Regions from separate parts of the Enterobacter sp. RHBSTW-00994 genome, predicted to be linked through region 1. Evidence: predicted binding sites of a transcription regulator. Region 1 holds the regulator's gene; each other region holds the start of a gene.
What was found. The regulator PurR, encoded in region 1, represses purine synthesis genes. The targets are predictions, from matches to a motif close to CANGCAAACGTTTGCNTG.

Region 1 (10,496 bases):
TGAGCGTGAAACCAATCCGCAACTGAAAAAACAAAACATGATCAACTTCCCGCAGGCATCCTCCTGTGGGACGGAAACCGCGGTTTCTGTACCTTGCATGTTCTCAGGTATGACCCGTAAAAAATATGATGCAGACCTTGCACGCCATCAGGAAGGCTTGCTCGACGTACTGGGCCATGCCGGTGTCAATATTCTGTGGCGAGATAACGACGGTGGATGCAAAGGGGCTTGTGACCGAGTGCCGCACACCGACATGACTCAGTGGAAGCTGGAGCAGTTTTGCAAAGATAAATCCTGTATTGACGATGTAAACCTCTATCGTCTGGATGATGTTCTTGATGGTCTGAAGCAAGATTCTGTACTCGTGATTCACCTGATGGGCAGCCACGGACCTGCGTATTACAACCGCTACCCGGACAATTTCCGCCAATTTACGCCAACCTGCGATACCAATGAAATTCAGGATTGCGACCACCAGGCACTGATTAACACTTATGACAACACCATTCTTTATACCGACAGTGTGGTCAGTAAAACAATCGACGCTCTGAAAGCACGGCAGTCAACCATGAACACAGCCCTGGTTTACCTCTCGGATCACGGTGAATCATTGGGCGAAAGCGGGATTTATCTGCACGGCACGCCATATATGCTGGCCCCTGAGCAGCAGACGCACATTCCTTTCATGTTTTGGCTGTCCCCGGACTACACAAAAAACTTTGGGATTAATGAGCAATGTTTGCGCGACCAGGCCGCAAAAGAGGCTGTTTCTCAGGACAATCTGTTCTCAACAGTCCTGGGGATGATGAATGTAAAATCAACCGTTTATCAACCACAGCTGGATCTTCTGACACATTGTCGTCAACAATGATGCTTGCATTAGACCGAACGGTCTATTAGAGTGGCGGCATGAGCAGAAACACAGAACATGATACCCGTGAACACCTCCTGGAAACCGGCGAGCGCCTGTGTATGCACCGGGGGTTTACGGGAATGGGTCTGAGCGAGTTATTGAAAACCGCTGAGGTTCCTAAAGGATCGTTTTACCATTATTTTCGATCCAAAGAAGCGTTTGGCGTGGCCATGCTTGAGCGGCACTATGCCAGCTACCACCAGCGACTTGCCACCCACTTTACGAGCGGTGAAGGTAACTATCGGGATCGTGTTCTTAACTACTATCAGGAAACGCTGAAACAGTTTTGCCAACAGGGCATTATTAGCGGTTGCCTGACGGTCAAACTCTCTGCGGAAGTGTGCGATCTTTCAGAAGATATGCGCACCGCAATGGACAAAGGAGCAAGCGGGGTTATCGCCCTGCTGGCTCAGGCGCTGGAAAAAGGTCGCAGTGAAAAAACGCTCACCTTCACCGGCGAGCCGTTAACGCAGGCCCAGGTTTTATATGCCCTTTGGTTAGGTGCAAACCTGCAAGCCAAGATTTCTCGCAGTGCCGTGCCGCTCGAAAGCGCGTTGGCTCATGTGAAAAACAGTATTACAACGCCTGGCGTTTGACAGGCGTTTTTATTTACCTCATTACTAGTCGACCGGTCTACTCAGGAGTTTCTATGTCAGCTGAAAAATTATTTACCCCACTGAAAGTGGGAGCCGTTACCGCACCAAACCGCGTATTCATGGCCCCTCTTACACGCCTGCGCAGTATTGAACCGGGTGATATCCCAACTCCACTGATGGGTGAATATTACCGTCAGCGTGCCAGCTCTGGTCTTATCATCTCAGAAGCAACTCAAATTTCAGCCCAGGCAAAAGGATATGCTGGCGCACCAGGCCTGCACAGCCCGGAACAAGTGGCAGCCTGGAAGAAAATTACAGCGGGTGTTCATGCTGAAGAGGGTCGCATTGCGGTTCAACTGTGGCATACCGGTCGTATTTCACATAACAGCATTCAACCTGGTGGTCAGGCTCCTGTGGCTCCTTCCGCATTGAGCGCAGGTACGCGTACCTCTCTGCGTGATGAAAACGGACATGCCATTCGTGTTGATACCTCTATGCCGCGCGCACTTGAGCTTGATGAGATCCCTGGCATTGTGAACGATTTCCGTCAGGCCGTAGCTAACGCGCGCGAAGCGGGTTTTGATCTGGTTGAACTGCATTCTGCTCACGGCTACCTGCTACACCAGTTCCTGTCTCCGTCTTCCAACCATCGTACCGACCAGTATGGCGGTAGTGTGGAAAACCGTGCACGCCTGGTACTGGAAGTGGTTGATGCCGTCTGTCAGGAGTGGAGCCCGGACCGTATTGGTATTCGTGTATCTCCAGTTGGTTCTTTCCAGAACGTTGACAACGGTCCGAACGAAGAAGCCGATGCGCTGTATCTGATTGAAGAGCTGGCTAAACGTGGTATTGCCTATCTGCACATGTCCGAGCCAGACTGGGCCGGTGGTCAGCCTTACACCGAAGCATTCCGCCAGAAAGTGCGTGAACGTTTCCACGGTGTGATTATTGGTGCAGGCGCATATACCCCAGAAAAAGCAGAAGATCTGATTAGCAAAGGTCTGATCGACGCGGTTGCTTTTGGGCGCGATTATATTGCCAACCCTGATCTGGTCGCCCGACTGGAACGTAAAGCGGAACTGAATCCACAGCGTCCAGAAAGCTTCTACGGCGGCGGGGCTGAAGGCTACACCGATTACCCTTCTTTATAATCCCCTCATTGATAGCGGCGATACTTCGCCGCTATACTAAAACATCGTTTCTGTTCAAAAACATAATCCATTCGTTAATGAGGAAATTATGCGCCTACTTCACACCATGCTGCGCGTTGGCGATTTACAACGTTCTGTCGATTTTTACACTAACGTACTGGGCATGAAACTGCTGCGTACCAGTGAAAATCCGGAATATAAATACTCGCTGGCATTCGTCGGGTACGGCCCGGAAAGCGATGAAGCGGTCATTGAGCTGACCTATAACTGGGGTGTAGACCAATACGAGCTGGGCACGGCCTACGGCCATATCGCCCTCGAAGTCGATAATGCGGCAGAGGCCTGCGAACGTATTCGTGGCAACGGCGGCAACGTCACGCGCGAAGCCGGTCCGGTAAAAGGCGGCACGACGGTCATTGCTTTTGTTGAAGATCCTGATGGTTATAAAATCGAGTTGATCGAAGCCAAAGATGCGGGTCGTGGTCTGGGCAATTGATTCTCACGGGCGCGCGATGCGCCCCTAGTTTTACTGCATCCCCCCTCAAAATTTGCCATAATGCGCTCTGCTTTTTTCCCCTTGTAAGAGACCCTGATGTCCGATAACGCTCAATTTGCCGGTCTACGCGACCGTTTTCGTGGTTTTTATCCTGTTGTTATTGATGTTGAAACTGCGGGATTCAACGCTAAAACCGATGCGCTGCTTGAAGTTGCTGCCATCACGCTGAAGATGGATGAACAGGGCTGGATTTCACCGGACACCACGCTGCATTTCCATGTTGACCCCTTCGAAGGTGCAAACCTGCAACCCGAAGCGCTGGCATTTAACGGTATTGACCCGCATAACCCCCTGCGCGGTGCGGTGAGCGAGTACGACGCCCTGCACGCCATTTTTAAAATGGTACGCAAAGGGATGAAAGAGAGTGATTGCAGTCGCGCAATTATGGTGGCCCACAACGCCACATTTGATCACAGCTTTATGATGGCTGCTGCCGAGCGAGCATCCCTCAAACGCAACCCTTTCCACCCGTTTGTTACCTTTGATACCGCGGCCCTGAGCGGCCTGGCACTTGGTCAGACTGTGCTATCGAAAGCCTGCATCACCGCAGGGATCGATTTTGACGGTACACAGGCGCACTCCGCATTGTACGATACCGAACGTACAGCAGAGTTATTCTGTGAGATTGTGAACCGCTGGAAGCGTCTTGGCGGCTGGCCGTTATCGATGGGCGAAAGCGAAGAGTAATCTGTACCAGACATAAAAAAAGCGACCGCTATGGTCGCTTTTTTACTGGGGCAAAAACTTATTCCGCATCAGGCTCTTCTGATTTGTACTTAGCTGCCGTTTCTTTGATCAACTGCTGCAGTTCGCCACGCTGATACATTTCAATCAGGATGTCGCAACCACCAACCAGCTCACCATCAACCCACAGTTGCGGGAACGTCGGCCAGTTTGCATATTTTGGTAATTCAGCGCGAATATCCGGGTTTTGCAGGATATCAACGTAAGCAAAACGCTCGCCGCAGGCAGACAACGCCTGGACCGCTTGCGCGGAGAAACCGCAGCTTGGCAGTTTTGGAGAACCTTTCATGTACAGGAGAATCGGGTTTTCAGCAATCTGGTGCTGGATTTTTTCAATAGTGGTGCTCATGTCTTGCTTCCTTTAACTTCTGTTACGGCATTCGTCTGTCATTGTAGCGGTTCAGACGGACATCGGAAAATAACATTTTTGTCACGTCTATATATTTTAACGGTTACGCGTATAAGTTGCATTCCAAATGTAGCTTAACCCTATTTAATCTAAGGTTTTGCTTAGGGAGTGAACAATAGTGCGACAGATTGATGAATTTTTTTGCACTTGCTAACGAAACACGATTTTAGATTGAAAAATGCTATTAACTTCTCGGGTTTTTATAGATTAGAATCGACGGGCTTTGTAAATCATACGCGGGTCTTATTGATGACCGGCATTTATCAGGGGACTGCCCAGTGGCGCGGATAAATAAAATCTCGATCACGCTCTGTGCTTTACTGTTTACAACACTCGCTTTCACGCCAGCGGCTAACGCCTCCGAGCAGGCGCGGCACTCTGCTGTGCAAAAATCGCATCTGGCAAAAACCACAGAACGTAAGAAAAAACCAAGCAGTAAGAACGAAAAGAAAAAAACTACCGCTCAAACCAAGCATACCGCCTCCAGTAAAACCAAAACGACTCGCACTGCCCATTCCGCTACCCGAAAAGCCACTCCTGTACTGACAAAGGTTGTGACCGAAAAATGCACGCCACGTAAAGGCCATAAAGCGAAATGCGTCAAAGTGACGAAGGTGGCTGAAGTTCATAAGGTACGCGTGCAAAAGGCACAAAAAACGGCCATGAATAAACTGATGGGGCAAATTGGCAAGCCTTATCACTGGGGCGGAACATCACCGCGTACCGGTTTTGATTGCAGCGGTCTTGTCTACTACGCCTACAAAGACCTGGTGAAATTCCGTATCCCACGTACTGCAAACGAGATGTACCACCTGCGTGATGCCTCTCCTGTCGACCGTGGCGAACTCGAAAGCGGCGATCTGGTCTTCTTCCGCACCCAAGGGCGTGGGATGGCCGACCATGTGGGCGTTTACGTAGGTAACGGGAAATTCATCCAGTCTCCACGTAGCGGCCAGGACATTCAAATCACCTCTCTGAGCGAAGATTACTGGGTACGCCACTACGTGGGCGCTCGCCGTGTGATGACGCCAAAAACCATCCGCTAACCCCTGCCCTGCCACCTCCGTGGCAGGGTAAGTTCCTCTTTTGCATACCCTTTCAATTTGCTACTCTATCCCTGCTGTCTTTATGGTTATTGGCAGCAACAAAATAATAAGGAGAGAAGCAATGTCGTTCGAATTACCTGCACTACCGTATGCAAAAGACGCCCTGGCCCCACACATTTCTGTGGAAACCCTGGAATACCATTACGGCAAACATCACCAGACGTATGTCACCAACCTGAATAACCTGATCAAAGACACCGATTTCGAAGGCAAAACGCTGGAAGAGATCGTACGCAGTTCTGAAGGGGGCGTGTTCAATAACGCGGCTCAGGTGTGGAACCATACGTTTTACTGGCACTGCCTGGCTCCAAATGCGGGCGGAGAACCTACCGGTGAACTGGCTGCTGCTATTAATGCTACATTTGGCAGCTTCGCAGATTTTAAAGCGAAGTTTACTGATGCCGCAGTGAAAAACTTTGGCTCTGGCTGGACCTGGCTCGTGAAAGAGGCTGATGGCAAGCTGGCTATCGTTTCGACCTCTAACGCAGGCACGCCACTGACCACTAAAGCAACACCACTGATGACGGTCGATGTGTGGGAACACGCATATTACATCGATTACCGTAATGCCCGTCCAAATTACCTGGAGCATTTCTGGGCACTGGTTAACTGGGAATTTGTTGCGAAGAATTTCGCTGCATAAAAGACACGCAGAAGGGTTCGCCCTTCTGCGTTTTTATTTAATCTGTGGCGCAAGCCGTTTCAGGTTGTTTACGTCCTGACATCAACACCAGCAACAACCCGAGTGCAGCAATAATCGCCCCCATCACAGGAACAAAGCTGTAGCCCAGGCCACCTGAAATCACCGCCCCACCTGCGGCGGCCCCGAGAGCATTCCCCAGGTTAAACGCCCCGATATTTACCGAAGACGACAGACCCGGTGCTTCGCTGGCCACACGCATGACGCGCATTTGCAGTGGTGGGACTACCGCAAACGTTGCCGCGCCCCAGATAACCATACTGACAGCAGCCCCGACTTCACTGCGCGCAAGCCACGGGATCGCCAGCATAATGATAATCAGCAAGGTTAAGAACCCTTTCAGCGTACCACTGACGGAGCGATCGGCCAGTTTTCCCCCCAGGTAGTTCCCCAGAGAAAATCCGACGCCAATCAACACCAGCATAGCCGTCACAAAGACGGGAGTCGCATGGGTAATGTCGTGCAGTACCGGCGAAATATAGGTATAGAGCGTAAACATCGCCCCCGCACCCAGTACGGTGGTCAGAAGTGCCGACAACACCTGAGGGCGCATCAATACCGCCAGTTCATTACGGACATCAGGACGCTCGCCGGCGCTCCCTTTTGGTAATGAGAAGAAGAGCGCGACCATTGCCACAACACCCAGCGCGGCCGTTGCCAGGAAAGACATCCGCCAGCCAATGACCTCTCCCAGCCATGTTGCCGCCGGCACACCACCAATATTGGCGATCGTCAGCCCCATAAACATGGTTGCCACTGCGCTGGCCTGTTTATGTTTAGGCACGACACTGGCAGCAACAACCGAGCCCAGGCCGAAGAATGCACCATGGTTAAGACTCGTCAGAATGCGTGACAGCATCAACGTGGTGTAATCCGGCGAAATGGCTGAAAGCACATTTCCCAGCGTAAAGATAGCCATCAGGAAAATCAGAGCATTACGGCGAGCACGATGCGAAAGCAGCAACGTCATTAACGGTGCGCCAACCATTACACCAATGGCATAAGCACTGATCAGCATGCCTGCCGCAGGTATAGAAACATCTACACCCCGGGCAATAACCGGCAGTAGCCCCATCGGGGAGAACTCAGTAGTGCCAATCCCAAAGGCGCCAATCGCCAGGGCCAGCAGAGGAAAATTGATTTTCATGGGTCAACTCCGGATGCTGCGTCGGTTCTCGACACAGAACAAAGAAGCGGAAAGCATGACATCAATCACAAAAAATGAAAAGTTAGCAAAACAGCAAAAGATATTTAGCGGAAAAGCAACAATTGAGGAAGGTTCGGAGGGAGAGGTTTCTCCCCCCGTTTAAATCAGTGCAGAATGGCAGTAAAACCTGCGGCAACAATCAAACCCAGCACAATAATGGTGGTCGTTAACGAAAACTTAAGATCGGTACTCATCAATTTTTCCCCTTTTAATCCCCACATGAAAAGTGAGCTTGCTCATTTTTACACAGTTTACGTCAAAAATCTTCCAGGATTTAAACTGATAACCACTTTTGCTCTTCCCCTTTTGGTCAAGATCAGACAAAATTCCACGCTAAATTTATTAGCGTACCGGCCATTGACCCCCTCCTGACGTCCTGTGTCGTTTTCCCGGCGTGTCGCGATTCATAATTGCGTGATAAGGGTGAGAGAAGGCAAACGTTTACCTTCAAGTTTTTCAGGAGCTTAGGATATGGTCTGGAGTGACATTTAATGGCAACAATAAAAGACGTGGCAAAACGCGCAAACGTTTCCACTACAACCGTATCACATGTAATTAACAAAACGCGCTTTGTTGCTGAAGAGACACGCAATGCGGTCTGGGCAGCGATTAAAGAGCTACACTATTCGCCGAGTGCCGTTGCACGCAGCCTGAAAGTCAATCACACCAAATCCATTGGTTTGCTGGCGACCAGTAGTGAAGCAGCCTATTTTGCTGAGATTATTGAAGCAGTAGAAAAAAATTGCTTCCAGAAAGGCTATACGCTGATCCTGGGCAATGCATGGAACAGCATTGAAAAACAACGCGCTTACCTGTCCATGATGGCGCAAAAGCGCGTTGATGGTCTGCTGGTTATGTGTTCCGAATACCCTGAGTCCGTGCTCTCCATGCTGGAAGAGTATCGCCATATTCCTATGGTTGTGATGGACTGGGGAGATACCCGGGCTGATTTCACCGACTCAGTGAATGATAACGCCTTCGAAGGTGGTTACATGGCGGGACGCTACCTGGTTGAGCGTGGCCACCGCGATATTGGCGTCATTCCGGGTCCACTGGAGCGCAACACTGGAGCGGGACGTCTGGCTGGATTTATGAAAGCGATGGAAGAAGCGCTGATCACAGTTCCGGAAAACTGGATTGTACAGGGCGATTTTGAGCCTGAATCTGGTTATCACGCCATGCAGCAGATCGTGTCACAGCCGCACCGACCAACCGCTGTATTCTGCGGTGGCGACATTATGGCGATGGGCGCACTGTGTGCAGCCGATGAACTTGGTCTGCGCGTACCACAGGATATTTCGGTGATCGGGTATGACAATGTGCGAAATGCTCGCTTCTTTACACCGGCACTGACCACGATTCATCAGCCAAAAGATTCACTTGGTGAAACAGCGTTCAATATGTTGATGGACAGAATTGTCAGCAAGCGCGAAGAATCGCAAACAATTGAAGTCCACCCTCGGCTTATCGAGCGTCGCTCTGTTGCGGATGGCCCATTCCGTGACTATCGTCGCTAATGCTCTTTTCGGAGCCGGTTAATCCGGCTCCCTCAACCACTCTTTATTCATCGTTTCACTGTCTCCCAGATACTCCAGTAGCCAGGCCAGCGCAGGCGAAATATCATTTTGCTGCCAGGTAAGACAACAAGCTGCATCCGGGAACGGGTTCTCCAGTTCCAGCGAAACCCACTCACCGCTGTCAATTTTTGGACGCGCAAAGTGTACGGGAACCATCGCCACACACAGCCCGGCCGACAAACATGTTGCTGAGGATTCCCAGTCAGGCGCAACAACACGCCTTTGGTTGTCCAGCAACCAGGTAATACGCTTCGGCAGTGAACGGGACGTATCTTCCCGCACCAGTGAAGGCCAGTTACGGAGTGTGTCGTCACTCAGCGGCCCCTTCATTGCAGCCAGGGGGTGGTGACTTGCCACCACACAAGTCCAGCTGAGCATTCCCATATCGCGAAACGCATAGCGCCCCCCGACAGGAATGGCCTGCGTTGCGCCAATAGCCATTTCGACCCTGCCATCCGCCAGAGCATCCCAGACGCCGTTGAATACTTCCTGTGAAACCCGCAACTCAACATCAGAGAAATGGCGATAAAAATCGACAATCATTTGCCGAGTCCGTTCGGGTTTGACGATATTGTCGACGGCAATGGAGAGATGCCCTCGCCAACCGTTCGCTATTTGCTGGCACTGCTCACGGGTGATCTGCATTTTTTTGATAACAGAACGCCCTTCTTTCAAAAACCATACACCTGCAGGTGTTAACTCCACATCGCGATGGCGTCGTTCAAACAGCGGCACTGCCAGCCACTCCTCCAGTTGACGCACCGTATAGCTTATCGCTGATGGAACCCGATGAAGCTCCTGAGCTGCACCGCTGAAACTGCCGTTACGGGCGACAGCATCCACCACTTCCAAAGAATAATCTGACCACATTTTCTGCCTACAAAAAATTTGAATGCACTCGCCAAATATTAGCGTTTCACAAGCAGCTTTGCACTCCCTACACTCAGCGCCAATGTACACCTGCCTCCTCAGGAGAAAAAAACAATGCACCCCAGGAAAGGATTTTTAGTGTGGCTCGGCGGCTTAAGCGTGCTGGGTTTTTTGGCCACCGATATGTATTTACCGGCTTTCGCTGCTATGCAGGAAGATTTACAAACACCTGCCGCGGCCATTAGCGCCAGCCTGAGTTTATTTCTTGCAGGCTTTGCGTTTGCTCAACTGCTTTGGGGACCACTCTCTGACCGATTTGGTCGTAAACCGGTGCTGTTACTGGGGTTAGCCATTTTTGCTTTGGGTTGTCTGGGGATGTTGTGGGTACGTGACGCCACCTGGTTGCTGGTATTGCGTTTCGTTCAGGCGGTCGGTGTCTGTGCCGCAGCAGTCACCTGGCAAGCGCTGGTAACGGATCACTATCCGGCGTCACGCACCAATCGTATCTTTGCCACAATTATGCCACTGGTGGGGCTTTCTCCAGCCCTCGCACCTTTGCTGGGAAGCTGGATCCTGGCGCATTTTGACTGGCAGGCTATCTTCGCCACGTTGTTTGCAATCACCCTGATACTGATGCTGCCTGCCTTAACGCTGAAACCTGCATCTA
Region 2 (10,496 bases), 1.0 Mb from region 1:
GATGCCAACCCGTAATGCCCGTAACGGACATCTGTTTGTTACCGATGGCGTGGTGAAAATCCGTAACGCGAAGCATAAAAGTGATACCAGTCCGCTCGATGCCGAGTGTGATTGCTATACCTGTCGTCACTATTCTCGCGCGTATTTGCATCATCTTGACCGTTGCAATGAGATTTTAGGCGCGCGTCTCAATACTATTCATAACCTTCGTTATTATCAGCGCTTAATGGCTGGTTTACGTAAGGCTATCGAAGAGGGTAAATTAGAGAGCTTCGTGACCGATTTCTACCAACGTCAGGGTCGAACTGTTCCACCTTTGAACGTTGATTAATTTTAATAATGAGGGAATTTGAATGAGCTTTTTTATTTCTGATGCGGTAGCAGCAACAGGTGCTCCGGCGCAGGGCAGCCCGATGTCTCTGATTCTGATGCTGGTTGTGTTCGGTCTGATCTTCTACTTCATGATCCTGCGCCCACAGCAGAAACGCACCAAAGAGCACAAAAATCTGATGAGCTCCATCGCAAAAGGCGATGAAGTGCTGACCAATGGCGGTCTGGTTGGTCGCGTGACGAAAGTAGCTGAAACTGGCTATATCTCTATCGCGCTGAACGATACCACTGAAGTGGTTATCAAACGTGACTTCGTAGCTGCCGTTCTGCCGAAAGGCACTATGAAGGCGCTGTAATCCCAACTTTTCCCAAAGGGAACTGCCGTGTTAAACCGTTATCCTTTGTGGAAGTACATCATGCTGGTCGTCGTGATTCTCGTCGGCCTGCTGTACGCGCTTCCCAACCTGTATGGTGAGGATCCGGCCGTTCAAATCACTGGCGCGCGCGGTGTCGCCGCCAGTGAGCAAACGCTGATCCAGGTCCAGAAAACGTTACAAGAAGAAAAAATTACCGCTAAGTCTGTGGCACTGGAAGAGGGCGCAATTCTTGCTCGCTTCGACACCACCGACACGCAACTCCGCGCGCGTGAAGCGCTGATGGGCGTGCTGGGTGATAAGTATGTCGTGGCGCTGAACCTTGCTCCTGCAACCCCGCGTTGGCTGGCTGCACTGAATGCAGAGCCAATGAAACTTGGTCTTGACCTGCGTGGTGGTGTTCACTTCCTGATGGAAGTGGATATGGATACTGCTCTGGGCAAACTGCAGGAACAGAATATCGACGGCCTGCGTAGCGATCTGCGTGAAAAAGGCATCGCATACACTACCGTGCGTAAAGAAGATAACTACGGCATGAGCATCACGTTCCGCGACAGCGCGGCACGCGATCAGGCTGTTACTTACCTGTCTCAACGCCATCGTGATCTGGTTATCACTTCTCAGGGCAGTAATCAGCTGCGCGCGGTGATGACGGATGCGCGTCTGAGCGAAGCGCGTGAATATGCGGTTCAACAGAACATCAATATTCTGCGTAACCGTGTAAACCAACTGGGTGTGGCTGAGCCGCTGGTACAGCGTCAGGGTGCTGACCGTATCGTGGTTGAGCTGCCTGGTATCCAGGACACTGCGCGTGCGAAAGAGATTCTCGGTGCGACTGCAACGCTGGAATTCCGTCTGGTAAACAGCAATGTTGATCAGTCTGCTGCTGCCTCTGGCCGTATTCCAGGTGACTCTGAAGTGAAACAGACGCGTGAAGGCCAGCCTGTTGTGCTGTACAAACGCGTGATCCTGACCGGTGACCACATCACCGATTCCACTTCAAGCCAGGATGAGTACAACCAGCCGCAGGTTAACATTTCGCTGGATAGTGCGGGTGGTAACATCATGTCTAACTTCACCAAGGACAATATCGGTAAACCGATGGCGACCCTGTTTGTGGAGTACAAAGACAGCGGTAAGAAAGATGCCAATGGCCGCGCGGTTCTGGTGAAGGAAGAAGAGGTGATTAACATCGCCAACATCCAGTCTCGTCTGGGTAACAGCTTCCGTATCACGGGGATCAGCAACCCGAATGAAGCGCGTCAGCTTTCGCTGCTTCTGCGTGCTGGTGCATTGATTGCACCAATTCAGATTGTTGAAGAACGTACGATTGGTCCAACCCTGGGTATGCAGAACATCAAGCAGGGTCTGGAAGCCTGTCTGGCCGGTCTGGTAGTGTCTATCCTCTTCATGATCTTCTTCTACAAGAAGTTCGGTCTGATTGCGACCTCTGCGCTGGTGGCGAACCTGGTCCTGATTATCGGCATTATGTCCCTGCTGCCAGGGGCGACTCTGACTATGCCGGGTATTGCGGGTATCGTGCTAACCCTTGCGGTGGCAGTCGACGCCAACGTACTGATAAACGAGCGTATCAAAGAAGAACTGAGTAACGGTCGTTCTGTGCAGCAGGCGATCGAAGAAGGCTACAAAGGCGCGTTCAGCTCAATCTTTGATGCGAACGTAACAACACTGATTAAGGTTCTTATCCTGTATGCAGTGGGTACTGGCGCGATCAAAGGCTTTGCGATTACAACCGGTATCGGTGTCGCGACGTCGATGTTTACCGCTATTGTCGGCACCCGTGCCATCGTGAACCTGCTGTACGGCGGCAAGCGCGTTAAAAAGCTGTCTATCTGAGGAGTGCGTTGTGGCACAGGAATATACTGTTGAACAATTAAACCACGGCCGTAAAGTCTGGGACTTTATGCGCTGGGACTACTGGGCCTTCGGCATTTCAGGTTTTCTGCTGATTTTGTCCATCGTCATTATGGGTGTGAAAGGTTTTAACTGGGGTCTCGATTTCACCGGCGGTACGGTGATTGAGATTACGCTGGAAAAACCGGTCGATATGGACCAGATGCGTCTGTCGCTGCAGAAAGCGGGCTTTGAAGAGCCGCTGTTGCAGAACTTCGGCAGCAGCCGTGACATCATGGTGCGTATGCCTCCCGTCCACGATGCCAATGGCAGCCAGGAGTTGGGGAGCAAGGTCGTTAACGTGATTAACGAAACGACCAGCCAACATGCACTGGTTAAGCGAATTGAGTTTGTGGGGCCAAGCGTCGGTGCAGATCTTGCGCAGACGGGGGCGATGGCGCTGATGGCTGCGCTGATCTCCATCCTGGTTTACGTCGGTTTCCGCTTCGAGTGGCGACTGGCGGCAGGTGTTGTCATTGCACTGGCGCACGACGTGGTGATCACCATGGGCGTACTGTCACTGTTCCATATTGAGATTGACCTGACCATTGTGGCATCGCTGATGTCGGTTATCGGTTACTCACTGAACGACAGTATCGTGGTATCGGACCGTATTCGTGAAAACTTCCGTAAGATCCGTCGCGGTACGCCGTACGAAATCTTTAACGTATCGTTAACCCAAACGCTGCACCGTACATTGATCACGTCCGGTACGACCTTAATGGTTATCCTGATGCTGTATCTCTTCGGCGGCCCGGTTCTGGAAGGCTTCTCGCTGACCATGTTGATTGGTGTGTCTATCGGTACGGCGTCGTCTATTTACGTCGCGTCGGCACTGGCACTGAAACTCGGCATGAAGCGCGAACACTTGCTCCAGCAGAAAGTCGAAAAAGAAGGGGCGGATCAGCCGTCTATTCTGCCATAAGCAGACATCTGCTCAGTGAACTGAAATCCCGGTCAACAGACCGGGATTTTTTTGTCTGTATCTGGCAAACACTCCTGACAGTATGCTGTCAGGAGCCCTGTCATACACTCCTTCTGAACCCAAACAACTGTCAGGAGGATGTATGAAAAACGTCATTAACTGGTTTGAAATTCCGGTCACAGATATGGATCGCGCCATTAAATTTTACGAACCAGTGATGCAGGTATCGCTACGTCGCGAGAAAATGGATTGTGCCGAGCTGGCGGTTTTCCCGCATGAAGACCCGGCCACGGGTGGTGCGCTGGCAAAATTTGATGGTATTACACCGTCGCATCAGGGCGCTATTATTTACCTGCATACGGACAACCTGGCGGCTACGCTCGATCGTGTCGTATCCGCGGGTGGCAAGTGTGTCTTTGGCCCGCTGGAACTGCCGCAGGGGATTGGCACTATCGCGCTGTTTACCGATAGCGAAGATAATCGTCTTGGCCTTCATCAACCTGCCTGATACCCGGAGAATGTATGACCCGACGCGCTGACCGATTGTTTCAGATTGTGCAGATCCTGAGAGGCAGGAGACTGACAACGGCAGCGCATCTGGCGGACAGACTGAATGTGTCCGAACGTACTGTCTACCGTGATATCCGGGATTTATCGCTCTCGGGTGTGCCTGTTGAAGGGGAAGCCGGGAGTGGTTATCGGCTGATGTCGGGTTTTGATTTACCTCCTCTGATGCTGACAAACCGGGAGTCAGAGGCGTTGATTGTGGCGATCCGCCTGCTCAAAACCTGGGGCGGGGAATCTCTGTCACGCGAGCTTGAATCGGCTCAGGAAAAAGTGCTGGCGATCCTGCCGGAGGAGAGTCGCCGTAAGGCGGAGCAGACACGGCTGTTTGCTCCGGATATGGGGACTCAATTGCATTCAAAAAGCAACTTTGATGTGATCCATCAGGCCATTGCTTCCCAGCAAGTTTTGGCGCTGCATTATCGGGACGAGAGTGGTCAGCTGTCGTGGCGTGATGTTCAGCCCCTGGGCATGTTTTTCTGGGGAGAGCACTGGTTGCTGGTTGCATGGTGTGAACGTCGTGACGATTACCGTTGCTTCCGACTCGACCGGTGTTTGAATATCGCGGTGACGGACAGGCGATTTAGCGAGAGTACAGAGCGGTCTCTGGCTGATTTTCTGCGAAAAGTTAAGCAATAAAAAAGCCAGCATTACGCTGGCTTTTTTATTTGCGTCCTCTCCCGGGGGGAGAGGACGGGTGAGGCGTTAAGCCGCGAAACCCAGGTGCAAATTAGAAGTTGTAACCGACAACCAGGTAACCACCCCAGCCGGTAGATTTCACGCTGAAATCGCCGTTGCCGAAGTTCAGGCTTGCATCATCGTTCCACTGGCCACCGTTGTGCCAGTAACGTGCAACGACAGAATAGTGCCAGTGATCGTAGTTCAGTGCCAGAATGTGGCTGGACGCAATTGAGTTATTCGTACGCGCTTTCTTGCCGTTCAGGTCACGGAAGTCTTCGTTACCCAGATCGGAACCCCAGTCAAAGTTGGTGAAACCGATGTAGCTCAGGTTACCGCCCCACAGTTGGGTGATTGGCACGAAGTATTTCACTTTGAAACGGTAGCCATCCCACTCATTTTCGTTCGCTGCGCCGTAGTTCTGCCATTGGTATTTTGCATACACGTTCATGGACAGGCTCATTGGCAGACCGGTGTCGATGTCAGTACCCAGACCCATGTACCAGGTGCTCTGACGACCAGATGCGTTGCGGCCCATGTCGTAGATGTAGTTGTTTGCGATATACCACTCTTTGAACGGACCGAAGCTCAGGTCAGCACCGGTCAGTTTGTCGATAGAGAAGCGCGGTTCGATTTCCATAAACAGCGGAGAACCGTGGTTCCAAATACCTTTTGCATCGGTATTACCACCAAAGAACACTGGGGCATCCATATAGCCGTAGAAATCAAACCAGTCTTTCTTGGCGAAGGCTTCATATTCCAGATAGGTATCGTTGCGCAGCAGTGGTCCAAAACGGGTGTGGTAGCTACCTACCACGTTGACGCTCTGATGCCACCAGTCTGACAGATACTGAGGTTGATCCTTTTCCGCTGCGTTAACAGTGAAAGAGGAGGAAAGTGCGAGTACTGCTCCGGCTGCAAGTAATGTTTTTTTCATAATCATGCCACTGATTGAATTTCCCTTCCGGGAGTGAAAAATGCGCGATTTGCGTTTCAAAATATTTCGTATTTCTGCGGAGCCTATTATAGGAATCCTTGCTCACAAAAATATGTGTTGTTTCACATATCTCTCACACACGTAATCGATTGCGTTCACGTTTGCGTACTTTAAACGGCAGGGATTGTAACGGCAATCATTTATGTTGCCAATCTTTGCGGGATGTAAATGTCAGCGGAGTAACATCGCACTCCGCTTTTTAGGTGGGTTACTGTGTGACGGGCTGAATATCGTGGATGCGGACAAAACCTAACTGTTCGGGTGTAATGCCCGTCAACTGCAACGGAATATCGACATCGCTCGGCGCTAACACGCTTGCTGGTGCATTGATCAACTGGCTTTTAACATTCACTTCCTGGTAGCTGTCCGTCGTGCCCTGAATCTGGCCCCATTCGACCGTACCGCTGAAGGCGGGTAATGGATCGTTGGATTCACCCTGAATGCGCAATGTTACCCGTGTACCATCGGCGTTGGCTGCAACGTTGATGAGCGACATACGCAATGTTCCGATCTGACTGTTCAGACGAGCAGGTGTGTTTGAGCCAGGCAGCAGGTACACACCACTGCTTGATTTTGCATTCAGTGCATTTTGCTGGGTGATCTTGACCGTTTCCTTGTTCAGCTTGTCCATTGCGGCATTGAGCGTATTGACGCTTTGTTTCATCTGACGAACTTCGGTTTGCTGAGCACAGGCACTCAGGGTGAAGAGACTTCCCACCAGGAGAATTCTTAGGTAACGTCTTGTCATTGCGTTTATTTCCTTGAAACTACGGATTGTTGTAATGGTAGACGGCATCTTACCGTCTGGCATAGATCCTTTGTCTCAAAAAACCTCTTCCTTTGTTGTCAGCCCAGTTCAGGGTAAAATAGCGGGAAGTTAACCAGATAGTCAGGACACCGTATGCATTGCCCATTCTGCTCCGCTGTGGATACCAAAGTAATCGACTCTCGTCTTGTGGGTGAGGGGTCATCCGTACGTCGCCGTCGGCAGTGTCTGGTGTGCAACGAACGTTTCACCACCTTTGAGGTGGCGGAACTGGTGATGCCACGTGTCGTCAAAAGTAACGATGTACGTGAGCCCTTCAACGAAGAAAAACTGCGCCGCGGGATGCTAAAAGCACTGGAAAAACGGCCAGTCAGCGCAGATGACGTTGAAATGGCGCTGAATCACATTAAATCGCACCTGCGGGGAACCGGCGAACGCGAAGTGCCCAGTAAAATGATTGGCAATCTGGTGATGGAACAGCTGAAAAAGCTCGATAAAGTTGCCTATATCCGCTTCGCTTCTGTGTACCGCAGTTTCGAAGATATCAAAGAGTTTGGCGAAGAGATCGCCCGCTTACAGGATTAAGCTCATGCAGGATGAGATTTACATGGCGCGAGCGCTCAAACTGGCGCAGCGCGGGCGTTTTACCACACACCCTAATCCGAATGTTGGCTGCGTGATTGTCAAAGACGGTGAAATTGTGGGGGAGGGTTTTCACTACCGCGCAGGTGAACCTCATGCTGAAGTGCATGCCTTGCGCATGGCTGGTGAAAAGGCGCGTGGCGCAACGGCTTACGTTACGCTTGAACCTTGCAGTCACCACGGCCGCACGCCACCCTGTTGCGACGCATTGATTGCAGCGGGCGTTTCACGAGTCGTCGCGGCAATGCAGGATCCTAATCCGCAAGTTGCAGGGCGCGGACTGTATCGTCTTCAACAACAGGGAATTGACGTTAGCCACGGCCTGATGATGAACGATGCGGAAGCCATCAATAAAGGTTTCCTGAAGCGTATGAGAACAGGTTTCCCTTATATCCAGTTGAAACTCGGTGCATCTCTGGATGGGCGCACGGCCATGGCGAGCGGTGAAAGCCAATGGATTACGTCTCCGCAGTCAAGGCGCGATGTGCAACGTCTGCGCGCGCAAAGCCATGCTATTCTCACCAGCAGTGAAACAGTTCTGGCGGATGATCCGGCGATGACCGTGCGTTGGGATGAGCTGAATGCCGATACCCAGGCGCTCTATCCGCAGGAAAACCTGCGTCAGCCACTGCGTATTGTGATTGATAGCCAGAACCGTGTGACACCTGAGCACCGTATTGTGCAACAACCCAGCGAAACCTGGTTTGCCCGTACAACGGAGGACGACCGTTCGTGGCCGGAAGGTGTGCGCAACATCATGGTTCCTGAACACAATGGTCATCTCGATTTGGTCGTGCTGATGATGCTGCTTGGCAAACAACAGGTGAACAGCATCTGGGTGGAAGCCGGTCCTACGCTGGCGGGAGCGCTGCTCCAGGCCGGGCTGGTGGATGAACTGATTGTCTACGTTGCGCCTACACTGTTAGGTAGCGATGCGCGTGGCCTGTTTGTACTGCCAGGGCTTGAAAAACTGGCCGATGCCCCACAACTCAAATTTAGCGAGATACGCCCGGTTGGCCCGGATGTCTGCCTCCATTTAACGACAGCGTAATTGCTCCTGAAATAGGGAAGCAGTGCGCAAAGTATTATGATAAAATCCGCCCCCCTGCGGGGCCAAATGAACCCGTAAAGGAAGAGTATGAACATTATTGAAGCTGCTGTAGCTACCCCGGACGCTCGCGTCGCCATCACCATTGCGCGTTTCAACAACTTCATCAACGACAGCCTGCTGGAAGGTGCGATTGACGCTCTGAAACGTATCGGCCAGGTAAAAGATGACAACATTACCGTTGTATGGGTTCCCGGTGCATACGAACTGCCTCTGGCAGCCGGTGCGCTGGCGAAAACCGGCAAATACGACGCGGTGATTGCACTGGGTACTGTTATTCGTGGCGGCACTGCGCACTTCGAATACGTTGCGGGCGGTGCAAGCAATGGTCTGGCGCATGTTGCACAGGATGCTGAAATTCCTGTCGCGTTTGGCGTGCTGACCACTGAAAGTATTGAACAAGCTATCGAACGTGCTGGCACTAAAGCCGGTAACAAAGGTGCAGAAGCTGCACTGACTGCACTTGAAATGATCAATGTATTGAAAGCCATCAAGGCCTGATTTTTTGTAAGGGGAATTCCGTGAAACCTGCTGCTCGTCGCCGCGCCCGTGAATGTGCCGTCCAGGCACTTTACTCCTGGCAGTTGTCCCAGAACGACATCGCTGATGTTGAATACCAGTTCCTGTCTGAACAAGACGTTAAAGACGTTGATGTTCTGTACTTCCGTGAACTGCTGTCGGGAGTGGCGACTAATAGCGCGTATCTCGATGGTCTGATGAAACCTTATCTGTCTCGCCTGCTCGAAGAGCTGGGTCAGGTAGAAAAAGCAGTGTTGCGCATTGCGCTGTTTGAACTGTCTAAACGTGATGATGTGCCATACAAAGTGGCGATCAACGAAGCTATCGAACTGGCAAAAACCTTCGGTGCTGAAGACAGCCACAAATTTGTTAACGGCGTGCTGGATAAAGCCGCACCTGCGATCCGTCCCCACAAAAAGTGATCCGCAAACCGGAGTGTTGCATTGCATAACGTGCGGTGCAGCTCCGGTTTTTTCTTTATATTTGCTGAGGCATAACGTATGGCATGCGGCGAATTCTCCCTGATTGCCCGTTATTTTGACCGTGTCAGAACTTCTCGTCTGGATGTTGAAACCGGCATTGGCGATGACTGCGCACTTCTCAATATTCCTGAAAAACAGACGCTGGCGATCAGTACCGATACCTTAGTATGCGGGCGTCATTTCCTGCCGGATATTGATCCTGCCGATCTGGCATATAAAGCACTGGCGGTGAATGTGAGCGATCTGGCAGCGATGGGCGCCGATCCTGCGTGGTTAACGCTGGCGTTAACGTTGCCGAGTGTTGACGAAACCTGGCTCGAAACCTTCAGCGATGCGCTGTTCGAGCAGCTAAATTACTACGATATGCAACTGATTGGTGGTGATACGACTGCCGGTCCACTGTCTATGACACTCGCGATCCACGGTTATGTGCCGGTCGGGCGCGCCCTGAAACGCTCAGGCGCGAAACCCGGTGACTGGATTTATGTGACCGGTACGCCCGGTGACAGCGCGGCTGGTCTGGCGATTTTGCAGGATCGTTTAACCGTCAGTGATGCGGATGATGCGGCCTATCTGATTAAGCGTCACTTGCGCCCGACCCCGCGTATTTTGCACGGGCAGGCACTGCGCGAACGTGCGAGTTCAGCTATCGACCTCTCTGATGGTTTGATCTCCGATCTCGGTCATATCCTGAAAGCCAGTGGTGTAGGCGCTCGCGTTGATCTTGATACCTTCCCGCTTTCAGAACAGATGCGTAAGCACGTTGCGCCTGAGCAGGCGCTGCGCTGGGCACTTTCTGGCGGTGAAGATTACGAACTGTGCTTTACCGTTCCGGAATTACACCGCGGTACGCTGGATGTGGCGCTGGGAAATCTCGGTGCACCATTTACCTGTATTGGTCAGATCCTGCCGGAAAGCGAAGGAATGCAGTTTGTACAGGATGGCGCATCGGTGACGCTCGACTGGAAAGGGTACGATCACTTCGCGTGATACATTCAGTTCCCTCTCCCAGGGGGCTGAGGGATCCCAAAAAAAACCGTGTACGGACAGCCCCCTCTCTTTTTAGGGGAGAGGGCATCAGTCCGCATATTTTATTTAAATCCCACAACCGGATGCTGTTCGTACGGCGTTTCAAGTTCGGTAATCTGCTCCGGGGTCAGCGTTAAATCCACCGCATTCAGCAGCTCATCCAGTTGT
Region 3 (10,496 bases), 1.3 Mb from region 1:
TTGGGTAGTGAGCTTGAGCCAAAAGATGTGCTGAAGTTCCGTGATTCCAAAAAATACAAAGACCGCCTGGCGTCTGCTCAGAAAGAGACTGGTGAGAAAGATGCTCTGGTTGTCATGAAAGGCACATTGCACGAGATGCCGGTTGTTGCTGCCGCATTTGAGTTCTCTTTTATGGGAGGATCAATGGGCTCTGTTGTCGGTGCGCGTTTTGTTCGTGCCGTTGAGCAAGCGCTCGAAGACAACTGCCCGCTGATCTGCTTCTCCGCGTCAGGTGGTGCACGTATGCAGGAAGCGCTGATGTCGCTGATGCAGATGGCCAAAACCTCTGCGGCGTTGGCAAAAATGCAGGAACGCGGTCTGCCGTATATTTCCGTTCTGACCGACCCAACCATGGGTGGCGTGTCTGCGAGCTTCGCGATGCTTGGTGATCTGAACATCGCTGAGCCAAAAGCGCTGATTGGTTTTGCCGGTCCTCGCGTTATTGAACAAACGGTTCGAGAAAAACTGCCGCCGGGTTTCCAGCGCAGTGAATTCCTCATCGAGAAAGGCGCTATCGACATGATCGTTCGTCGCCCGGAATTGCGCCTGAAACTGGCAAGTGTTCTGGCGAAGATGATGAATCTGCCATCGCCTAAACCAGATGAGCCGCATGAAGGTGTGGTCGTACCGAATCAGGAACCCGAAGCCTGATAACTGAAAAGGGCAGGGCCAGATGGCGCTGCCCTTTTGCTTTCAAACCGTAACTGAAAAGTGCGTATCATGGAAAATCACAGCATTCCCCAAGCCACGTCACCCCTGGTCGCGTGGCTTTCTTATCTGGAAAACCTGCACAGCAAAACCATCGATATGGGGCTTGAGCGCGTAAGCCTGGTGGCTGCTCGCCTTGATGTTTTGAAACCAGCTCCTTTCGTATTTACCGTTGCGGGTACGAACGGTAAAGGTACAACCTGCCGCACGCTGGAATCAGTATTAATGGCCGCCGGTTATAAAGTGGGCGTCTACAGTTCTCCGCATCTGGTGCGTTACACCGAGCGCGTGCGAATTCAAAATACCGAGTTGCCGGAGTCGGCACATACGGCATCGTTTGCTGAAATTGAGGCCGCGCGTGCAGAGATCTCTCTAACCTACTTCGAATACGGTACGCTCTCTGCACTGTGGCTATTTAAGCAGGCGCAACTGGATGTCGTGATCCTTGAAGTCGGTCTTGGTGGGCGCCTGGATGCCACAAATATGGTGGATGCAGATGTCTCCGTCGTGACCAGTATCGCGCTGGATCATACTGACTGGCTGGGGCCGGACCGTGAAAGTATTGGGCGAGAGAAGGCCGGGATTTTCCGTGCAGGTCGTCCAGCGGTGGTAGGTGAGCCAGATATGCCGCAGACGATTGCCGATGTTGCACAGGAAAAAGGCGCACATCTTCTGCGTCGTGATGTGGACTGGCGCTACGATGTTGAGCCTCAGGGCTGGCGCTTTAGCGACGATCAGGGCGTGCTGGATAATTTACCTTTGCCGCAGGTTCCGCAACCCAATGCCGCCACCGCACTGGCCGCGCTACGTGCAAGTGGGTTGAAGGTGAGCGAGCAGGCAATTCGGGACGGCATTCAACGCGCAATTTTGCCCGGACGTTTTCAGATTGTTCGGGAATCTCCGCGCCTGATTCTGGATGTGGCTCACAACCCACATGCCGCGGCGTACCTCGCGAGTCGTCTCAAATCGTTACCAAAAACCGGGCGTGTTCTGGCGGTAATCGGTATGCTTCATGATAAAGATATTGGTGGTACGCTGGCCTGCATGGAGAGTGTGGTCGATTGCTGGTATTGTGCTCCTCTGGAAGGGCCGCGTGGGGCTACCGCTGAGCAGTTGATGGAACATCTCGGCAAGGGTGAAATCTACAAAAGCGTGGCGCAGGCCTGGCATGCCGCGATGGCTGATGCTAAACCAGAAGATACCGTGCTGGTGTGTGGCTCGTTCCACACGGTGGCACATGTCATGGAAGTGATGGACGCGGGGAGAACCGGTGGCGAGTAAGTTTCAGAACCGTTTAACAGGAACGATTGTGCTGGTGGCGCTGGGAGTGATCATTCTTCCAGGTCTGCTCGACGGCCAGAAAAAACATTATCAGGATGAATTTGCGGCCATCCCGCTCGTACCGAAACCGGGTGACCGTGATGAGCCTGACATGCTTCCGGCGGCAACACAGGCTTTGCCTGTTCAGCCTCCTGAAGGTGCTGCGGAAGAGGTTCGTGCAGGGGATGCGGCTGCCCCGTCGCTTGACCCTTCTCGTCTTGCAGCCAATAACAATAGCGATATTGATCCCGTACCGGTGCAGGTGGAGCAACCTAAACCTGTCGAAAAACCGAAGCCAGTAGAGAAACCGCAGCCGAAACCGCAGAGAGATAAAACCAGCGAACAGCTGGCTGCGGCCGCAGAGACACCACCTCCCGCAAAACCCGCGCAGGATGATAAAGCGGTTCCAACCGGCAAGGCCTATGTGGTGCAACTTGGTGCGCTGAAAAATGCCGATAAAGTTAACGAGGTGGTAGGGAAACTACGCGGAGCGGGTTATCGCGTTTACACTTCACCTTCCACACCTGTACAGGGTAAAATTACCCGTATTCTCGTTGGGCCGGAAGCCTCTAAAGATAAGCTGAAAGGATCGCTTGGCGAACTGAAGCAAATCTCCGGTTTGAGTGGTGTGGTGATGAACTACAGCGCGAACTGAGAGATCTTACCCCTCATTCTGACCTTCTCTCTTGAGGGGGAAGGGCGGGTGAGAGGAGGACGGCAGACGTCCCAAGAGACGTAAAAAGCCTGCGGCGTTGAACATTTTTTCAGCGCCTTTTTTATTTACGCGCGGGAAGGAAATCCCTACGCAAACGTTTTCTTTTTCTGTTAGAATTCGCCCCGAACTGGATGACAGGGCGTTTAATCGTGGGACACATATGGTCTGGATTGATTACGCCATCATTGCGGTGATTGGCTTTTCCTGTTTGGTTAGCCTGATCCGTGGCTTTGTTCGTGAAGCGTTATCGCTGGTGACATGGGGTTGTGCTTTCTTTGTTGCCAGTCATTACTACACTTACCTGTCAGTCTGGTTCACGGGCTTTGAAGATGAACTGGTCCGAAATGGAATCGCCATCGCGGTATTGTTTATTGCGACGCTGATTGTCGGCGCTATCGTGAATTACGTGATAGGTCAGTTGGTCGAGAAAACCGGTCTGTCAGGAACGGACAGGGTGCTCGGGATCTGTTTCGGTGCATTGCGAGGCGTGCTGATTGTAGCTGCGATACTGTTCTTCCTTGATACCTTTACCGGGTTCTCAAAAAGTGAAGACTGGCAGAAATCGCAGTTGATTCCACAGTTCAGCTTTATCATCAGATGGTTCTTTGACTATCTGCAAAGCTCGTCGAGTTTCTTGCCCAGGGCATAAACCCTGAGATGTGGCTTAACGAGGAAAAGACGAATGTGCGGTATTGTCGGGATCGCCGGTTTCATGCCGGTAAACCAGTCTATTTATGACGCGTTATCGGTGCTTCAGCACCGTGGGCAGGATGCTGCGGGTATCATCACCATTGATGCAAACAACTGCTTCCGTTTACGTAAGGCGAATGGCCTGGTAAACGATGTGTTTGAAGCCCGTCATATGCAGCGCCTGCAAGGTAACATGGGTATTGGTCACGTTCGTTATCCTACTGCTGGCAGTTCCAGCGCCTCTGAAGCTCAGCCTTTCTACGTTAACTCTCCGTATGGCATCACGCTTGCCCACAATGGCAACCTGACCAACGCCCATGAGCTGCGTAAAAAGCTGTTTGAAGAGAAGCGTCGCCACATTAATACCACTTCTGATTCTGAAATCCTGCTCAATATTTTTGCCAGCGAGCTGGATAACTTCCGTCATTATCCTCTGGAAGCTGACAATATTTTTGCCGCCGTTGCCGCGACAAACCGCCAGATCCGTGGGGCATATGCCTGTGTGGCGATGATTATCGGCCACGGAATGGTCGCTTTCCGCGATCCTAACGGCATCCGTCCGCTGGTACTGGGTAAGCGTGACATGGGTGATGGTCGTACAGAGTATATGGTTGCTTCTGAAAGCGTGGCACTGGATACGCTGGGCTTTGAATTTCTGCGCGATGTTGCGCCAGGTGAAGCGGTCTACATCACTGAGAAGGGACAACTGTTTACCCGCCAGTGTGCCGATAACCCGGTCAGCAACCCGTGTCTGTTCGAATACGTCTACTTTGCTCGCCCGGACTCGTTCATCGACAAGATCTCCGTGTACAGCGCTCGCGTGAACATGGGAACCAAGCTGGGTGAGAAGATTGCGCGCGAATGGGACGATCTGGACATTGATGTCGTTATCCCTATTCCGGAAACGTCCTGTGATATCGCCCTGGAAATTGCCCGTATCCTGGATAAACCGTACCGCCAGGGGTTTGTAAAAAACCGCTACGTCGGCCGCACCTTTATCATGCCGGGCCAGCAACTGCGCCGTAAATCAGTACGCCGTAAGCTGAACGCCAACCGCGCAGAGTTCCGTGACAAGAATGTCCTGCTGGTCGATGACTCCATCGTGCGTGGCACGACATCTGAACAGATCATCGAGATGGCGCGTGAAGCGGGTGCGAAAAAAGTATACCTGGCTTCCGCAGCCCCAGAGATCCGCTTCCCTAACGTCTATGGCATTGATATGCCAACCGCAAATGAGCTGATTGCCCACGGTCGTGAAGTGGATGAGATTCGCCAGATCATTGGCGCTGACGGTCTGATTTTCCAGGATCTGAACGATCTCATTGATGCGGTACGTGCTGAAAACCCGGACATCCAGCAGTTTGAATGCTCCGTGTTCAACGGCGTGTACGTGACCAAAGATGTGGATCAGCAGTATCTCGACTACCTTGACTCGCTGCGTAACGACGATGCGAAAGCCGTCCAGATGCAAAACGATCTTGAAAGCTTAGAGATGCACAACGAAGGCTGATGCTTCTGCAAGTGAGGGAATATTCCCTCACTTGCAACTCCCTCTAAAATCCTGCACAGTCAGCCCTGAAATCAGCAAGGGCAATAATCATGAAACGACTCATTGTAGGGATCAGCGGTGCGAGCGGCGCGATTTACGGCGTTCGACTGTTGCAAGTGCTACGCGACGTAGCAGACGTGGAAACCCATCTGGTGATGAGCCAGGCGGCGCGTCAGACGCTTTCCCTTGAAACCGACGTTGCCCTGCGGGATGTGCAGTCCCTGGCAGACGTTGTACATGATTCCCGCGATATTGCGGCCAGCATCTCTTCCGGTTCGTATAAAACAGCTGGAATGGTTATCCTGCCTTGCTCAATTAAAACACTCTCTGGCATCGTCAACAGCTATACCGATACCCTGGTGACGCGTGCAGCGGACGTGGTGCTGAAAGAACGCCGTCCGCTGGTGTTGTGCGTGCGAGAGACGCCGCTGCATCTGGGGCATCTGCGGTTGATGACGCAGGCGGCAGAACTGGGAGCTGTGATCATGCCTCCGGTCCCGGCTTTTTATCATCGTCCACAGACGCTTGATGATGTGATTAATCAGACGGTTAACCGTGTGCTGGATCAGTTTGATATTGACCTGCCTGGCGATCTCTTCGCTCGCTGGCAAGGGGCATAAATTTGTGCACAACCTGAGTGCATGAAAAGGCACGTTGCCCTGTTACAGGGCAAAACTGCAACCGCGATCATATCCTCGACATTTAATTCGTTTTTTCCTTTTTTCCCTTTCCGGTTCGTTCGGCAGACCTGCTATCTTTCACCATTAAGGCAATATTGCAACGTTTTATTAACATATTTAACGTCGAATTTTTAAGCAGACGGCAATGTGGCATAAGACCTGCAAGATAAGCCTGCAACACACAACACAATACATAATAAAATCACGGTACTTGAGGGTAAATGTATGAAGAAGACGGTTCTGGCTCTGTCTTTGCTGGTGGGATTAAGTGCAGCAGCGAGCAGCTATGCGGCCCTGCCGCAGACAGTGCGTATCGGTACTGACGCAACCTACGCGCCATTCTCTTCCAAGGATGCGAAAGGCGATTTTGTTGGGTTTGATATCGATCTGGGAAATGAGATGTGCAAGCGCATTGCGGTGAAATGCACATGGGTAGGCAGCGATTTCGATGCATTAATCCCGTCGCTGAAAGCCAAGAAAATTGATGCCATTATCTCCTCTCTCTCCATCACCGAAAAACGTCAGCAAGAGATTGCCTTCTCTGACAAGCTCTATGCTGCGGACTCTCGTCTGATCGCGGCTAAAGGCTCTCCCATTCAGCCGACGATTGACTCGCTGAAAGGCAAACATGTTGGTGTGCTTCAGGGCTCAACCCAGGAAGGCTACGCTAATGCAACCTGGCGCGAAAAGGGTGTTGATGTTGTTGCCTATCAGAACCAGGATTTAATTTACTCTGACCTGGCTGCAGGACGCCTGGATGCAGCATTCCAGGATGAAGTCGCTGCAAGCGAAGGCTTCCTGAAACAACCGGCAGGCAAAGACTATGCCTTTGCTGGCCCTTCTGTGAAAGACAAAAAATACTTTGGCGACGGTACGGGAATTGGTCTGCGTAAAGACGATACCGAGCTGAAAGCTGCGTTCGATAAAGCGTTTGCAGAACTGCGTAAAGACGGAACCTACGACAAACTGGCGAAGAAATATTTCGACTTCAACGTATACGGTGATTAATCGTTGCTTGCGGGGTGATGCACCACAATGGTGAGCTATTGTGGTGCGTTGTGGGTATTGGTGAGCCAATATGGTGCAAACCTGGGGGTTATTGGTTCATAAGTGCATACTTAAGCATTCCAGATGCAAAAAATCCCATCCGCAGGGCATTATCTTTTGCCTTGCGGAGGGGATTAGTGGCACATTAACAATACCCCGTCGTAGTAAAAATCCCGTAAGAATCCAGTCTGTTGAGGATAGATATGAAAAAACTGATATTGTCACTTTCTCTGGTGTTGGCCGTTTCCAGCACGACCGCGGCATTCGCAGCTATTCCGCAAAAAATCCGTATTGGTACGGATCCTACTTATGCCCCATTCGAATCGAAGAATGCCAAAGGTGAATTGATTGGTTTTGATATCGATTTGGCAAATGAACTGTGCAAGCGTATCAAAACGCAATGTACCTATGTCGAAAACCCACTGGATGCGCTGATCCCGTCGCTGAAAGCGAAAAAAATCGACGTGATTATGTCTTCCCTCTCGATTACTGAAAAACGCCAGCAAGAGATTGCCTTTACCGACAAACTCTACGCGGCAGATTCTCGTCTGGTTGTCGCAAAATCCTCAGATATTCAGCCAACGCTGGAGTCCCTGAAAGGTAAGCGTGTCGGCGTCCTGCAAGGCACAACTCAGGAAACCTACGGTAATGAACACTGGGCGCCTAAAGGAATCGAAATCGTCTCTTATCAGGGCCAGGAAAATATTTATGCTGACCTGACGGCGGGCCGTATTGATGCCGCGTTCCAGGATGAAGTTGCCGCAAGCGAAGGCTTCCTGAAGCAGCCTGTTGGTAAAGATTACAAGTTCGGCGGTCCGTCCATTAAGGACGAGAAACTCTTTGGCGTTGGGACGGGTATGGGCCTGCGCAAAGAAGACAACGAACTGCGTGAAGCGCTGAACAAAGCCTTTGCTGAAATGCGTGCAGATGGCACGTACGACAAGCTTGCGAAAAAATACTTTGATTTTAATGTGTACGGTGGCTAATCACCCCGTCATATAACGTGCGACCCCTCCCGTGTTGGGAGGGGAAAAGACACGGTTTCACTACTCACGACACGACAGGGCACGCGGTATGCTGTACGGATTTTCTGGCGTTATTTTACAAGGCGCGCTTGTCACCCTCGAACTGGCTCTCAGTTCCGTGGTGCTGGCTGTGCTGATAGGCCTGGCGGGCGCGGGGGCGAAACTCTCTGCCAATCGGGTGATGGCTTTGATTTTTGAAGCCTATACCACCCTGATTCGTGGTGTTCCTGACCTGGTGCTGATGCTGTTAATTTTTTACGGCCTGCAAATTGTGCTTAACAGCGTAACGGATGCATTGGGCTTCGCGCAGTGGGATATTGATCCCATGGTCGCGGGCATTATTACCCTTGGTTTTATCTACGGGGCTTACTTCACTGAAACCTTTCGTGGCGCATATATGGCCGTTCCGAAAGGACACATCGAGGCGGCAACTGCTTTCGGGTTTACCTCCTCGCAAACATTCCGCCGCATTATGTTTCCAGCCATGATGCGCTATGCCTTACCGGGTATTGGTAACAACTGGCAAGTCATTCTTAAGGCGACGGCGCTGGTTTCGCTGCTTGGTCTCGAAGACGTGGTGAAAGCCACGCAACTGGCGGGTAAGAGTACCTGGGAGCCGTTCTACTTTGCGGTGGTGTGTGGTGTGATTTATCTGGTCTTTACGACCGTTTCCAATGGTGTGCTGCTTCTGCTCGAACGTCGCTACTCCGTGGGTGTGAAGAGGGCTGACCTGTGATTGAAATTATTCAGGAATACTGGAAATCACTGTTGTGGACAGATGGTTATCGCTTCACGGGCGTGGCGATTACGCTGTGGCTGCTAATTTCTTCTGTGGCGATGGGCGGTGTGCTGGCGATATTTATGGCCATCGGTCGCGTGTCGAACAATAAATTTATTCGCTTCCCGATTTGGCTGTTTACCTACATTTTCCGCGGTACACCACTGTATGTGCAGTTGCTGGTGTTCTATTCGGGCATGTACACGCTGGAGATTGTGAAAGGCACGGAAATGCTCAATGCTTTCTTCCGCAGTGGCCTGAACTGTACGGTGCTGGCGTTAACGCTGAATACTTGTGCATATACCACCGAAATTTTTGCCGGGGCGATTCGCTCTGTGCCTTACGGTGAAATTGAGGCGGCACGCGCATACGGTTTCTCTTCGGTGAAACTTTATCGTTGCATCATTTTGCCGTCCGCGCTGCGTATCGCTTTGCCTGCCTACAGCAACGAAGTGATTTTGATGCTGCACTCTACCGCCCTGGCATTTACAGCCACCGTGCCGGATTTGCTGAAAATTGCCCGTGATATTAACTCGGCAACCTATCAGCCGTTCACCGCATTCGGCATCGCGGCAGTCCTGTATTTGATTATTTCGTATGTCCTGATTAGCCTGTTCCGTAAGGCTGAAAAACGCTGGTTGCAGCATGTAAAACCGTCTTCGACGCACTGAGAATTATGATGGCTGAGAACAAATTAAACGTTATCGATTTGCACAAACGCTACGGCGAACATGAAGTGCTGAAAGGGGTGTCGCTACAGGCTAATGCAGGCGATGTGATCAGTATTATCGGTTCATCAGGTTCAGGGAAAAGTACCTTCCTGCGCTGCATTAACTTCCTCGAAAAACCGAGTGAAGGTTCAATTGTGGTGAGTGGGCAGAACATCAACCTGGTGCGTGATAAAGACGGTCAACTCAAGGTCGCGGATAAACATCAGCTACGCCTGCTGCGTACGCGCCTGACGATGGTGTTCCAGCACTTTAACCTCTGGAGCCACATGACGGTGCTGGAGAACGTGATGGAAGCGCCAATCCAGGTGCTGGGGTTAAGTAAAACTGAAGCGCGTGAACGGGCGGTGAAATATCTCGCGAAAGTGGGGATCGACGAACGCCAGCAGATGAAATATCCGGTGCATTTGTCCGGTGGTCAGCAGCAGCGCGTTTCTATCGCTCGTGCGCTGGCGATGGAGCCAGAAGTATTGTTGTTTGATGAACCTACCTCAGCACTCGATCCTGAACTGGTTGGTGAAGTTCTGCGTATTATGCAGAAACTGGCCGAAGAGGGGAAAACGATGGTGGTGGTGACACACGAAATGGGCTTCGCCCGTAACGTCTCGAACCACGTTATTTTCCTGCATCAGGGTAAAATTGAAGAGCAGGGGCATCCGGATGAGGTGCTGGCAAACCCGAAAAGCCCACGCTTGCAGCAGTTCCTGAAAGGATCGTTGAAGTAGTTTTTGCTTTCCCCCTCTCCCGGTGGGAGAGGGCCGGGGTGAGGGGATCAGATCGCACCACACTCCAGCCGGTAAACCCAGTCGTCATACCGAACCCCGTCAATCTCATACGCTTTTTCCAGCACCTGAGTACGTACAAACCCGGCCTTCTCTAACACCCGCACAGAACCGACGTTATCCGCCAGCACATAGGCGTTAATCGCCTTCACGCCCGTCTGGTTAAATGCATACTCACACACCGCACGTAACGCCTCGCTGGCAATCCCTTTTCCCTGAGCAGCAGGCACGACGGTATAACCGATATCCGCCTCTTCACGATTCTCAGGGCTGATTTGCAGGCCGATATCGCCCAGCGGTGTGGCATCATCATGAAGACGAATAACAAAAATATGCGGCGCGGCAAGACGCGCAGCGAACAAGCGTCGGGTCTCTTTTTCCGGGGCGATGGCGGCCATATAGCGCATGATGGCATGGTCTTCTCGCAGCGTGCGG

Region 2: HV346_RS04840 (nucleoside-specific channel-forming protein Tsx) is a predicted target of PurR. The motif match lies at 5,861-5,878, and genes of this name have one in related genera.
Region 3: cvpA (colicin V production protein) is a predicted target of PurR. The motif match lies at 2,870-2,887, and genes of this name have one in related genera.

The regions. Positions count from the first base shown of each region.
Region 1 is NZ_CP056199.1:2,032,832-2,043,327, reverse strand. It holds gene eptA (phosphoethanolamine transferase EptA) at 1-871, shown strand, start outside; gene HV346_RS09825 (TetR/AcrR family transcriptional regulator) at 910-1,509, shown strand; gene HV346_RS09820 (alkene reductase) at 1,563-2,660, shown strand; gene gloA (lactoylglutathione lyase) at 2,749-3,156, shown strand; gene rnt (ribonuclease T) at 3,253-3,903, shown strand; gene grxD (monothiol glutaredoxin 4) at 3,962-4,309, opposite strand; gene HV346_RS09800 (C40 family peptidase) at 4,648-5,415, shown strand; gene sodB (superoxide dismutase [Fe]) at 5,537-6,118, shown strand; gene HV346_RS09790 (MFS transporter) at 6,156-7,322, opposite strand; gene HV346_RS09785 (hypothetical protein) at 7,321-7,485, shown strand; gene HV346_RS09780 (YnhF family membrane protein) at 7,487-7,576, opposite strand; gene purR (HTH-type transcriptional repressor PurR) at 7,874-8,899, shown strand; gene punR (DNA-binding transcriptional activator PunR) at 8,918-9,829, opposite strand; gene punC (purine nucleoside transporter PunC) at 9,944-10,496, shown strand, end outside.
Region 2 is NZ_CP056199.1:1,029,830-1,040,325, forward strand. It holds gene tgt (tRNA guanosine(34) transglycosylase Tgt) at 1-331, shown strand, start outside; gene yajC (preprotein translocase subunit YajC) at 354-686, shown strand; gene secD (protein translocase subunit SecD) at 714-2,561, shown strand; gene secF (protein translocase subunit SecF) at 2,572-3,543, shown strand; gene HV346_RS04830 (VOC family protein) at 3,686-4,051, shown strand; gene HV346_RS04835 (YafY family protein) at 4,066-4,746, shown strand; gene HV346_RS04840 (nucleoside-specific channel-forming protein Tsx) at 4,838-5,722, opposite strand; gene HV346_RS04845 (DUF3251 domain-containing protein) at 5,991-6,530, opposite strand; gene nrdR (transcriptional regulator NrdR) at 6,684-7,133, shown strand; gene ribD (bifunctional diaminohydroxyphosphoribosylaminopyrimidine deaminase/5-amino-6-(5-phosphoribosylamino)uracil reductase RibD) at 7,138-8,241, shown strand; gene ribE (6,7-dimethyl-8-ribityllumazine synthase) at 8,329-8,799, shown strand; gene nusB (transcription antitermination factor NusB) at 8,820-9,239, shown strand; gene thiL (thiamine-phosphate kinase) at 9,318-10,289, shown strand; gene HV346_RS04875 (aldo/keto reductase) at 10,391-10,496, opposite strand, start outside.
Region 3 is NZ_CP056199.1:3,321,161-3,331,656, reverse strand. It holds gene accD (acetyl-CoA carboxylase, carboxyltransferase subunit beta) at 1-690, shown strand, start outside; gene folC (bifunctional tetrahydrofolate synthase/dihydrofolate synthase) at 760-2,028, shown strand; gene dedD (cell division protein DedD) at 2,018-2,722, shown strand; gene cvpA (colicin V production protein) at 2,943-3,431, shown strand; gene purF (amidophosphoribosyltransferase) at 3,465-4,982, shown strand; gene HV346_RS15935 (UbiX family flavin prenyltransferase) at 5,072-5,641, shown strand; gene argT (lysine/arginine/ornithine ABC transporter substrate-binding protein ArgT) at 5,927-6,709, shown strand; gene hisJ (histidine ABC transporter substrate-binding protein HisJ) at 6,952-7,734, shown strand; gene HV346_RS15920 (histidine ABC transporter permease HisQ) at 7,823-8,509, shown strand; gene HV346_RS15915 (ABC transporter permease) at 8,506-9,222, shown strand; gene hisP (histidine ABC transporter ATP-binding protein HisP) at 9,231-10,004, shown strand; gene HV346_RS15905 (GNAT family N-acetyltransferase) at 10,052-10,496, opposite strand, start outside.